4 regions of the Paenibacillus sp. IHBB 10380 genome follow, and region 4 is predicted to be linked to each of the others. Evidence: riboswitches for the same ligand, from Rfam matches in the RefSeq annotation. Region 4 holds a riboswitch; each other region holds the start of a gene.
What was found. A riboswitch is a leader RNA that binds a small molecule or an ion and turns the genes downstream of it on or off. The one in region 4 is predicted to bind cyclic di-GMP.
Positions count from the first base shown of each region.

Region 1: linked by a shared signal. The riboswitch ahead of UB51_RS26630 (hypothetical protein) and the one ahead of UB51_RS20945 (methyl-accepting chemotaxis protein) in region 4 are both predicted to bind cyclic di-GMP.
Region 2: linked by a shared signal. The riboswitch ahead of UB51_RS19015 (transglutaminase-like domain-containing protein) and the one ahead of UB51_RS20945 (methyl-accepting chemotaxis protein) in region 4 are both predicted to bind cyclic di-GMP.
Region 3: linked by a shared signal. The riboswitch ahead of UB51_RS24410 (putative bifunctional diguanylate cyclase/phosphodiesterase) and the one ahead of UB51_RS20945 (methyl-accepting chemotaxis protein) in region 4 are both predicted to bind cyclic di-GMP.

Region 1 is NZ_CP010976.1:5,095,227-5,098,410, forward strand. It holds gene UB51_RS23135 (carbohydrate-binding protein) at 1-824, opposite strand, end outside; gene UB51_RS26630 (hypothetical protein) at 815-1,096, opposite strand; cyclic di-GMP riboswitch class I at 1,177-1,261, opposite strand; gene UB51_RS23140 (Cof-type HAD-IIB family hydrolase) at 1,640-2,527, shown strand; gene UB51_RS23145 (YczE/YyaS/YitT family protein) at 2,524-3,171, shown strand.
Region 2 is NZ_CP010976.1:4,192,858-4,196,041, reverse strand. It holds gene UB51_RS19025 (SDR family NAD(P)-dependent oxidoreductase) at 1-485, shown strand, start outside; gene UB51_RS19020 (GNAT family N-acetyltransferase) at 667-1,125, shown strand; cyclic di-GMP riboswitch class I at 1,202-1,282, shown strand; cyclic di-GMP riboswitch class I at 1,321-1,402, shown strand; gene UB51_RS19015 (transglutaminase-like domain-containing protein) at 1,416-2,222, shown strand; gene UB51_RS19010 (response regulator) at 2,345-3,184, shown strand, end outside.
Region 3 is NZ_CP010976.1:5,382,387-5,385,570, reverse strand. It holds gene UB51_RS24410 (putative bifunctional diguanylate cyclase/phosphodiesterase) at 1-1,519, opposite strand, end outside; cyclic di-GMP riboswitch class I at 1,672-1,753, opposite strand; gene UB51_RS24405 (GTP pyrophosphokinase) at 2,059-2,811, shown strand; gene UB51_RS24400 (M15 family metallopeptidase) at 3,043-3,184, opposite strand, start outside.
Region 4 is NZ_CP010976.1:4,618,602-4,621,785, forward strand. It holds gene UB51_RS20945 (methyl-accepting chemotaxis protein) at 1-1,118, opposite strand, end outside; cyclic di-GMP riboswitch class I at 1,301-1,386, opposite strand; gene cysK (cysteine synthase A) at 1,777-2,691, opposite strand; partial or broken gene UB51_RS20955 (IS30 family transposase) at 2,809-3,153, opposite strand.

The DNA.
Region 1 (3,184 bases), 480 kb from region 4:
AGTTCAGCTTCATAGTTGATCCTGATCGGATTATCCAGTTCCAGAACATGATAGTCTACTGACATCATCATGGATATCATGTTATTCGTAATCTCACCGTACTCTCGTTCTTCAACAGCCATGCGATGCCCAATCTCGTGATTCAAGCCCCAGCCTGGATACGACTTGCTGAAATCACTCAAAGGAAGATCTGCCTGTTCGCGTTGGATCCCTACATGGTCACCTGCTGCATACATATAACCCCACGGCTGCATCAATCTTATATTTTCCCTGATCAGCTTAGGATCGTGGATCTCACTACGGCCATCCAGACCATAGAAGCCAAAGCTCTTTTGCATCCAGAAGTCATAGCCCGTTAATGTATCCATTGGGTTATGGCCCTGCGTAATATATTGATTGTACGCATCGGTAGCCGTTCCGGTAAATACGATTCGATCGCTAACCATCTCAACTACGTCTATTAGTTTACGATCTTTAACATTTGGATGTGCAACTTTGTCTTGGTCTAGACTCTGTTTATATGCTGTTAAGAAAGATTTAAATTGTTCCACATTCGTAGCCTTCGTCATTACAGGGAATCTCTCTAACCCTTCAAATCTGATGAGAGGCGCCTTCCCCTGCTCTGCAGGAGTGAATGGATTTACGATGTACACTGGGCCGCCTTTGGTGACATCAATTGAATATAAACTATCCGTGAGGATCTCCGGTACGGTTATCGTATTGTTACCTGGACGTAGTTCCACTTCTTTGAGATAACTGGACCATGAACCCTCTTGTTGGAAAAAGACTAACGAAGGCACTTTATCGATTGAATCTACATCCACATAAACATTTGCTTGCCAGGCATAGCGACGAACCCCGTTGGCTGTCTATTCGTACCTAAACCCATTCTTAAATTTTGCCGGGCATGCTTCTCCATATCTCCATGCTGTTCTGCGGTTATGGTCGTTTCTGCGAAGTTCACTGTACTTTCCATCACATTGCTCACTACATTCACACTTGGTAATTGTTCCGCCATAACAAGATCTGGGCTAACTGAAACGTTAAATAGTATTGCTGCGGATGCAGATACCACGATTGCTAACATTTTTTTCACGTTGACTTCCTCCTATTTTTTAATGACTGCCTACCTGAACACGTGAAAAATCTACCCCAAAGGAGTAGCATAATATACTCTTTGGCAACAGGCTGACATAGTTATATAACCTTAGTCCCTGTAGTTTTGTGTCCCTATATTTCTATAGATTTTCCACATTTTTCTATTTGCTTCTATCAAACAGTAACACGCTAATATACCAATTTTATAAACAGTTGGTAGTATATTCAAAGTAGGCATTGGTACTACTTGACCTTTTTTGGATACTTTAGAACTAGATGATCAAAGATGATTCGAATTATCAATAGGGCAAAATGATCCACAGCAAGCACCCGTCCCGTTATCTGCGAGTCGAAACTGCAGTAATTAGTCATCATCGGCTTTGATGGCCTGACAGAACCTATGTAACTCACAAAACTCGTGACTTTCTGAACAATATAATGGAATTTTCATCTTGAAAGGAAAAAATATATTTGCTCTGAAATGCGTACCATACGTTATACTGGCTATAAATTTTTTAATTCAAGAAATGAGGGAAGCAACATGAAGATAATCGCAATTGACTTAGATGGTACTCTGTTATCTGACAACCTAACTATCCAAGAAAGAGACGTAATCGCCTTAAAGAAAGGACAAAAGCAAAATCATATTGTAACAATTGCAACAGGAAGGGCTTTATTTGATGCAAAACACATTATGAATAAATATAATTTGAATTGTCCAATCATTGCATCGAACGGAGCTCAAATCTATGTAGATAACAAAAAAATATCCGAACATTTTATAGGTCCAGATGTAACTCAAGCTATCATACAATGGCTAAACAAAGAAAATATCTATTTTCAAGTGTATTTATCTGACAAGATTGTTGTATCAAATCAGGGAATTCATCAACTAGAAAAGCAGCTAAATGATATAGTAAGTCAAGATCCCCATTTTAACAAAGATGTGTTTTGTGAATCTATTAAAGCTCAAATCTATCAATACGGTTTAGAAGAAGTTTCTGGTATAATTAACTCTATTGATTTTGTCATCAAATTTATGATCGTTTCTCCAAGCAGAAGTAAGTTAAAGCAAGCTAAAGAATATTTTAGTCAAATGGACGGGTGTGTTGTAGCTAGCTCTGGATCATTCAACCTAGAAATTATGAGTGCAGGAGTAAATAAAGGATTAGCACTACATAAACTTTGTGAATATTACAAAAAAACTGTAGCAAATGCAATAGTGATTGGTGACAATCTAAATGATATGCCTATGTTTAAAGTAGCAGGAATAGGGATAGCCATGGGAAATGCAGATGAAAGGCTTAGTGAGGTGGCTACTTTCAGAACTTTATCGAATAATAATTGTGGTGTGGCTTATGCTTTCGAGCATTATATCCAAACGTCTGAGAAGGAAAACGACAACTTGGTTAGGAAAGCGAAATCATGAACTATTTCTTTCAAAGATGTCTGATTTATATTATTGGATTATTTGTTTTATCTCTAGGTATTGTTTGTATGATTAAATCCAATGTAGGAATTGCTCCATGGGATGCCTTGAATGTTGCATTATCAAAACGAATCGGACTTTCAATTGGATCATGGGTTTTCATTGTTGGTGGAATCCTTATTTTTGTAAATAGCCTGATAAAAATGAAGCCTCCTAATATAGCTGGTTTTATTCCTATCTTCATTATTGGAGCTTTTTTTGACCTTTTAAACTTAAAGATTCTATCTTTTATAAAAGTAGATATTTTACTTTTTCAATGGAGTTTATTTTTTGTAGGACTATGTATACTGGCCTTGGGAATTGCTATTTACTTGCGGGCATCTTTTCCCTCCGTACCAAATGATGAGTTGATGTTAGCTATCACTGCACGAACAGGTTGGGGTATTAATGTTACAAAAACTATTGGGGAAACTATAGGTTTTGTACTTGCAATTGTACTCCAAGGTCCGGTTGGATTAGGAACCATTATTGTACTTCTATGTCTTGGGGTATTCGTAGGTCTGTTTGATCAACTATTACACAAGGTGGGAATGCCACGTTCTATTTACAGTAAGGCGTACAGTCAGGAGAATGTCGATTTATAATTTGAAGAATTTA
Region 2 (3,184 bases), 430 kb from region 4:
AAGAATGGTTTAAGTTTTTTGAAGTCAATATCATGAGTGGTGTTCGACTTACTCGCCATTACCTAAAACAAATGATTCAAAAAAATGAAGGCAGAATCGTCTTTATTGCTAGTGAGGCTGCTATTATGCCATCACAAGAAATGGCTCATTATAGTGCAACCAAGACTATGCAACTCTCGCTTTCTCGCAGTTTAGCTGAGCTGACCAAAGGAACGAATGTGACCGTCAATACGATTATGCCGGGTTCCACTTTAACAGAGGGAGTAGAAACGATGTTAAATACTCTTTATCCTAATGAAAATTTGACTATTCAAGAAGCTGAAAAGCGATTTATGAATGAGAATCGACCCACCTCCATTATTCAAAGACTTATTCGACCAGAAGAAATTGCGAATCTCGTTACTTTTTTAAGTAGTCCTCTTTCCTCAGCCATTAATGGTTCAGCGATGAGAATCGATGGAGGATTAGTGCGTAGCGTGTTTTAATACGAGATCTTGATATAAGGAATTGGATAGTATTTAATCCATGAGCAATATACGACGTATACTAGGCTATTAGTACTATGGATTTGTCTGGCGTACACTAGTGAAGATACAACTTCTCTGTCATGAGATGCGTAAAGTATGATTCGATGTTTAAAAATCAGAAAGAAAGCGAGCTAAAATAATGAGCCTTCACATTTGTGAAGTAACAAAAGAAAATTGGCGTTCGGTAGCTGCTTTATCTGTATCAGAACAACAAAAGCATTTTATTGAAAACAATGCGTTTTCTTTAGCAGAATGCATGTTTGAAAATTATGCAACATCTCTTGGATTATATGACGAGGAGACATTAGTTGGGTATGCAATGTACGGTTGGCCAAATAGCGTCAATAAGAGTGCATGGTTAGACCGCTTTATGATTGATTATCGTTTCCAAGGCAATGGGTATGCAAAGCGGTTTCTTCCTCTGTTAATTGTATATATTCAACAACAATACGACTGTAAAAAAATTTATTTGAGTCTCCATACCGATAATATATATGCTCAAAAACTATATGAATCTTTTGGATTTTGCTTAAATGGGGAAATCGACGATGAAGGCCCGGTTGTTGGAAGGGTGATGGAATTAAATATAGAAGAATAACTGGAAAGATAATTAAAATTAGTGATTAGTTGCTTTCAGATCTGGATTATATGATACTATGGGACTATCAAAGCTATTCAGATAATGGCAAACCTATCGAAAGATAGGGACGCAAAGCTAAAGGGCCTTCCAGATCGGGTGGCAGCCAGTTACCGGACGAACAGTTTTTTTGTTGTACTGTGAGAATAGAACTTTAAACGATAATAGCAAACCTATCGAAAGGTAGGGACGCAAAGCTAAAGGGCCTTCTTGATAAGATGGCAGCCTGGCCACCGAAGGGAGTTTTATGTATGAAAAAGTTTATGTTATTTGTAGTTGCACTTATTATTTTATGTCCATTGTTTAGTGGAACAACAATTCATGCTGCTGAAGGTAACTCATGGCTAGATGAATCCAGCGTAAGCAAGGGAATCATTAGTGTGAAGTATGATGTGAAGGCTAATATTAAGACAAAGCTCTTAATTGTTAAAGGTCAGGAGCAGTATTATTATAATTTAATTGCCGGAAAGCAAGTGGAGGTGTTTCCCCTTCAATTAGGAAACGGTGATTATACCGTGAGCTTGTTGGAACAAACAAGTGGGAATAAATATCAAGTTGTGTATAAGGATACAATTAAGCTCGCTTTGAGTGATAGTTCGATAGTTTATTTGAATTCAACTCAGAATGTGAATTGGAATGATACAAGCAAAGCTGTTCAAAAGGCGAAAGAGTTAACCAAGAACCTAGCAACGGATGCTGAAAAAGTAAAAGTTATTTATAATTATGTGATTAACAATATTAAATATGATAATAAATTGGCAGTGAGCGCGTCAGCCGATTATCTCCCTCAAATCGATCGTACATTTTCATCGAAAAAAGATATTTGTTATGGGTATTCTGCGTTATTTGCAGCGATGCTTAGGAGTGTGGACGTTCCTACTAAGATGGTAATGGGTACAACAAATTATGTGAGTTCCTATCACGCTTGGAATGAAGTCTATTTAAATAATAAATGGGTTACGGTGGATACAACGGTGGATGCAGGTTGGAATGGTACAACTACAACTTTCATGATGGTAAAAGATGCATCCAAATACCTAGCATCCAAACAATATTAACAAAAAAATAGTACTATCGAAGCGATGAACATTACGTTCATTGCTTTTTTATTTCAAAAATTATGATATTCTTATCACGAGACATCCAATAATATTAAATTCCATAATTAAGGAGTATTGTTATGAAGGTAATTCTTGTAGACGATGAACAACTTGCTGTGGATTACTTGGAGCGTCAACTTATGAATCTTACGGGTATAGAAATAATAGGTAAATTTATAGATCCGGTTATTGGAAGAAGGGAGATTCTTCTTAAGGAAGTGGATTTGGTTTTTTTAGATATTAGCTTACCTGAGATTAATGGAATTGAGTTAGCAGAACAAATCCTGGAGAAGAAGCCAGATTTAAATATTGTATTTGTAACGGCGTATAATGAATATGCAGTTAAGGCTTTTGAACTAAATGCTTTAGATTACATAGTAAAACCTGTTAGACCTGATCGCTTGTCCAAAACCATGGATCGCATTGGCGAACACGTAGAATCTAAACAAGACCAGACTGAAATTAAGAACCTTACGATGCGGATGAATATGTTCAGGCAAGTGACCGTCGAAGTGTCGAGTCAACAGTTTGCTGTGATTCAATGGCGTACGACAAAAGCGCAGGAGTTGTTTCTATATTTACTTCAGCATCGGGGACAACTCGTTCGTAAATCCGTATTGATTGATATGCTATGGCCAGAGCATGAACCGGAAAAAGTATATTCGCAATTATACACTGCAATCTATCACATTCGTAAAACATTAACATCATATGGTGAACACTTTCAAATTGTGAATTCGATGGAAAGTTATGTTCTGACTATTGATCATGTTCTGTTAGACACAGAAGAGTGGGAGACTAAATTAGCATCGTCCCCATCTCTATCTGCTGACACAATAGACAACTACATAGAAATCATGAAATTATATACCGGTAATTACCTGCAGGAATATGATTATTGGTGGGCGGAAAGTGAACGT
Region 3 (3,184 bases), 760 kb from region 4:
CTTTCCGCAAGAGAACATCGCCTACTGCATGACCAAGCGTATCATTGATTTGTTTAAAGCGGTTCAGGTCCATAAACATGACTGCGATCCGTCCGGTACGGTCGCCCTCTTGCAAGAGCAAGTCGCTTAGTACTTGATGGAACTGCAACCGATTCGGCAACGTGGTTAAGCTGTCATAATACGCTAATTGATGCAGCTTTTTCTCAGAAGATCGAAGCCGCTGGTTCATCCACAAGGCTTCCTGGAACATATGAAGTAGATTCTGGGACATATCCTTGAAATTATGAGTGAGTGAATCAATTTCCAGAATCCCACTGTTCGGCCATTCCAGAGAGACCATTTGCTTCAGTCTCACTGGCAGATTGGTCGTCGATCTGGCAAGCTGCATAAGGCTTCGACCAAGCCACCAGTTAATAATCCATGCCAGCAGGGCTGCGATGGTGACATTGGCGAGCATGTACAATAATTGATAAATGTATTCCCGGAATATTTGTACCTGATATGACTTGACAGGAACGCTAACCGAAATAATCAGCGGAAACCGTTCCATTGGAGCTGCGTAAACGTAACGAGCATTTCGCCATTGTTGGGTCGGAAGAAGCACTGTGGATTGAACAGGCACCTCAATCAAAAAGTTATCCTCAATAGGGATAACAGATTGGGTCTGCTCCCGATGTAGAGTGGATTCCTTACTGTTCGTGGCCAGCACCTTATTGTGTGGACTCGTAATGGTGATATCGAACAGCTTCTGCGTTGTATTGCGTTTGATCATTTCCTGCAAATATCCGATCTGAATTAGACCCTCCAACCGAACTCCTAGCACATCCTCCTGTTTCCACTGATCCAGTTCTCCCCTTATACTATTCGCCGTATTACTCGCCGTTTGCAGCGTCGTGCGGGTAGACACATCGTGTGCATTCCTTCCGTTAACGATCATATTCATGAGAAAAGGAAGGGCAACAAGCGTAATTGACAAATGAAATAAAACCCGGCGGAATGTAACCGGAAGAGGCATGTCCTTGGCAAGTCCAAGCCAACGACCCAGCGGCAGATAATTGATGAGCATTTCAGCGATTAAGGTATTAAATAGACCATTAGATGCTGTAATGGCAAACAGAAGGATGAATTCAATTAACGAGAACGTTCCGGATAACCAGCAAGCAATAAACGTAATTGGGGCACCGAGACACAACCAGAAAATGGCGTCGGGGCCGAGTAGGTAGCCTGGTCTTCTCACCTGCCAAAGCCCGATCCAGCAAACTTCAAGCAGAAATATGACAATATAAGAAGGATCATGATGAATGAATATGGCAGTAGCATAAATTATCCCGGTTACTGGCAGAACGATTCGCATTCCGTATAGTCGTACCAACATCAACAGAAGAATGTTCGTAAATGTAAACGTGATGCCGTAAATCAGTTGCAGATGTTGCGAAGCACTTCCCAAAGCCAACAGTAAAGCGCCTACAAAAAAGAACCACTTGCGATGGGATTTGAAATCAACAGAGGGTCTTCTCATTCTACAATCGCTCCTTCAGATGCTTGCCTTCGATATAGATAGAGTATAGGGACAAGATCTGCCTGCTTTTGTTATAAAAAAAGACCAAACAGGAGCTTAGGCGGCCCATTGGTCTGCATATAACATAAATAATATGTTTCTCTATGTATGTGATCTGCAGCCCGGCTATCATGCAAATGCTTTAGACCCGTGGCTTTGCGTCCCATGCTTTCGCATAGTTTGCCTGTTATATAGAATCCTATATTAACCTAATTTTACTATAAATAACTCTGCGTGAATAGAATTTCCGACCTATATTATTTTAAAATTTATAAAAAAGATTTTGCAATCCAACAAACACCCCTTTTGGATTTCTCTCAAATCTCCAAATAAAAGCGTTATAGTAATAACACAAATGGTTATTGGGTTATTTATGTCTGGAACTCTGATCCAGTCTAAGACTTTATTTTATCTATCCGCTGTCCATTTTTTGCTTCTACCATTCATTATCATGTAAAATAGACTTATCATCATAATCTGAATTATTAGGAGAACACGAATTGAAAGAACTTGAAAATAGCCCTCTTGTGCTCAATCAGATTTCTTTACAGGATTTGGGGTCGTGGGAATTAGACAATGACTTTTTACAGCAATTAGATGAGTGGAAGAAACTCCCGATGTTATATCAATTAGCTCTAGATGAGCTACAGAATAAGATTAAGCTGATCAAGACAGAATTGAAACAACAAGACGGTTACAGTCCTATTGAACATATAAAAGTCCGCATCAAAGAACCTAAGAGCATTATTGAAAAAATGAAACGCAAAGGATATAACCTCACCGTAGAGAATATGCTAAATAATATACACGACATTGCCGGAATGCGTATCGTATGCGCCTTTGTCAAAGATATTTACCGGTTACTTGAACATTTCCAGCAACGATCTGACATCCGCGTACTGGAGGTTAAGGATTATATTGAACATCCTAAGCCTAACGGATACCAGAGCCTGCATGTTATTCTTGCTGTACCCATGGTGTTGTTTGAAGGGACGCGCTGGATCAAGGTAGAGATTCAACTAAGAACGTTAGCTATGGATTTCTGGGCAAGCATGGAACACATCCTATTCTACAAGTATGACAAACAGGTTCCACCGCATGTACTTGATGAACTGAAAGAAGCTGCGGTAGCTGCCGAAGCACTCGATCAGAAGATGCTCAGAATTCAAAAAGAAATTCTTGCTCAATCTCAAGAAATGTTACAGAACAACGTGATCATGATAACCGACAAAAGACAAGACAAAAATACCTGATGAGTATAACAAGAAGAAACGTTTAAAGTCCTTGAAGGGACGGTAACCGTTTCTCGTAGAAATATAAGCAAAGTTTAGTAAAAACTTAACCTTTCTTATATTTTAAAAAGGAGTTGCTCTCTACTTTCTAGAGAGCAACTCCTTTTTTATTATAAATATTAGAAAGGTTAAACTTTCTAATATTTCATCAGTAAACGAATGCCGTTCTTTTGGGACGACGAAGTCTTTGGACTACAGCTTAATATTAGCGTCATCAAAGTATTCCTCTAACGTTAATACACTAGCCGCTAGATCAGGCGCCAAGTCGGTACCAATATACCGGATATGCCACGGTTCATATACATAACCTGTTACTGCTTCTTGACCTTCGGGA
Region 4 (3,184 bases):
TCTACATTGTCAGTACCTTGCTCAGATTGGTCCCTCATTTGCATCGATGTATCAGATAACGTAGTGGTACTTGCAGCAATTGTAGTTACTCCTGAGGAAATTTCCTCAAGTGAGGTTACACTCTCCGATATGGACTTACTTTGCTGAGACACTCGATCCGATATCTCCTCAATATTCGCTGTAATTGCCATTGCGTTCTCATGACTATCCTCCACAGTAGAGAATAATATTTTAGATTCCTCAGCAGATTCTGTTGATACTGTTTTGATAGTCGCAACTAATCTATTCATGTTATTCACCGTCATATTGAACTTCTCAGCTACTTTACCAAGTTCGTCAGTACTCGTCGGTAATTGAACACTAAAATCTCCTTGGCTTAGCTTATCCAAGGCAGCCATCAAGCCTTTCACAGGAGCAAAAGTTTGCTTTATGGTGAAATATTGCATAGTTAACACAACAATCAATGTGGCCAGTAAAGCTAGTATCGTATATTTAACTAATTCATGCTGACCTTGTGTAATTAAGCTTGCATCGATATCCATGGCCATATAAGCAAATACAGTTCCTTCACTATCTTGGAAAGGGTACAGAACTGTTACCCAAGTTCCATAATCATCAGAATAAGGTTTAGTGAAGCTCATCTGCTTCGTCTTCAACATATCCTTAACGCCATCTACGTGAATAGCAGCCTGTTCATACATATCTCCTAACTTCATGCCTTCTCCTTCAAATATATCCAATACTGCTGTTGGAAAAGAAATATTAGACGTCTTATTACCGTCTTCAAGTTCAGAACCATAGATATAGCCTTGCGCAACGTTAGGGTGTATAACGGATAGTTCATCAAATATCCCCATTAATTTCTTCTGAATCGGTGAATTACGATCCTTGTTCGCTTTGGCCTCAGCTGCCTCTTCGGGTGATATTTTGTTGATCCATGCAGTCATAATTTTTCCTGAATCCGAATTTAATTGGTTTGTCAGAACCTCGCCCTGAATATAATAACTGGATGCGATTAATATAACGCCCGTCAAAATGATGAATAGACTCGTCAGTAACATATTTTTAGTAACAATACTTCGTCTGGTAATAACGTTAATCATTCGTGGTAACTTCATTATCGGTCTCCTCTTATTATGTAATTTTGATTTCAAAATATGACCACCTAGCTACATAGTCTTACGTGATATTAAGTCCCCCCTTTCTTGATCTGATAGGTTTGATAGATTTGATAGGTTCTCCCTTGTGAAAGCAAAAAAAAGATGCCCATATCGCATAAATAGCCATAGGTCACCACTCCATATGCAACTGGCTGACTTTTCCTTCGAGGAAGTAGTCCCTATAGTTTTGCGTCACTACTTTTCAGTAGCTTTGCCGATATGTATTAAATGATAAAAACGCCATTACGGGAATCACAAACAAGTAGTTCTATTTTACTACTAATATGAAAATTTTTCTATATTATTTCACTATCTTCTGAAAATCTGTCGAATTGGACCCATTTTACTCATAATTTCGACAAAGTGAAAACAAAAATAGGACCTTGAAAATACTCCGCTCCTACTAATCCATCCTTAAGCACTAACCCCCGTACCCATGCTCCACAAAAATTAATGTACCTACCGCTGTTAACCATTGAATTGCAGTAGATTGGACACTTGAAGGGTTGGTTTATGTATGAGTAAATTGTGTTACCTATTAGAGGAGGTCATGCAAATGAGCCTATCGCAATCACCGGATATACAAACCTTCTACTTCGAAGATGACGCCGTAGCTTTAAAATAAATCCATACTTAAGTAACGCTCACCTGTATCAGGTGCGATACATACTACTCTTTTGCCAGAGCCTAACTTCTTAGCTACTTGAATCGCCGCATACACAGATGCACCTGAGGATGGACCGACCAGAATACCTTCCAGACGCGCTAAATCCTTCATCATTCCAATGGCATGATCATCCGAAATTTGAATGATTTCATCGTATACATCTATGTTTAGGATACTTGGTACAAATCCCGGGCTTGTTCCTACCAATTTATGTGGACCGGGTGTGCCCCCAGATAAAACGGGCGATCCTTGCGGTTCAACAACAGCGATATGAAGATTCGGCAAAACCTTTCGCAACGTCTCACCTGTACCGGTAATTGTACCCCCAGTACCTGCTGTAGCTACGAACGCATCAAGCCGATGCTCCATTTGTTCCAGAATTTCCGGCGCTGTCGTTATACGGTGAATATCGGGATTAGCTGGATTCTCGAACTGCTGTGGAATGAAACTGCCCGGAATCCCTTCCTGTAACTCCAATGCCTTAGCAATAGAACCTGGCATTCTTTCACTGCTTGGAGACAGAACTACATCGGCCCCGTAAGCTTTCAGTATATTGATTCTTTCCTTGGACATATTATCTGGCATCACAAGAATCGCCTTGTACCCTTTGGCCGCTGCAATCATCGCAATGCCAATGCCCGTGTTGCCACTCGTAGGTTCAATAATCGTTCCTCCAGCGGTTAGCAGACCTTTCTCCTCAGCCGTCTCAATCAGATTAAACGCAGCTCGATCCTTCACACTTCCCGAGGGATTGAACATTTCCAATTTCACATATACATCAGCAGCGCCATCCGGAACCGTGCGATTCAATCGCACCATCGGCGTATGTCCAATAAGCTCTGTTATACTCTGAGCAACAAGCACTGTTCATCTCTCCTCAGCTGTCTGTTTTTCTCATGATAAATTTAATTACTAGAATAACATAAAACCTATGGATGTACTAGGAATATTGGCGACGGTGAACTGGGATATGACGGATTGTCAAGCCAAGTGCGACAGAGCATCCGTGAATGATTCGTGAGCGGTCTTCCAACCCAGACATTTCCTGGGTCGGTTGTTAATCAGATTGAGGGCCTTAGCCAGTTCAATATCAGTCACCTCTGCGAAGTCTTTGCCTTTGGGAAAGAACTCTCGAAGGAGGCCATTTCCATTCTCGTTGGAACCACGTTGCCAAGATGAGTAGGGATCAGCAAAGTAGACATCTATGTTGTGAGTAAACTCAAGCGAGCTAAAGCAGGCAAACTCTTTCCCTCGATCCGTAGTTGCGCTCTTGAAAGTGCCCTGTGGGTACTGAGATGCGGCGGCACCAAAGGCAATCTCCATAGTACTACACCTAATACAACGAACACTGCTAAAA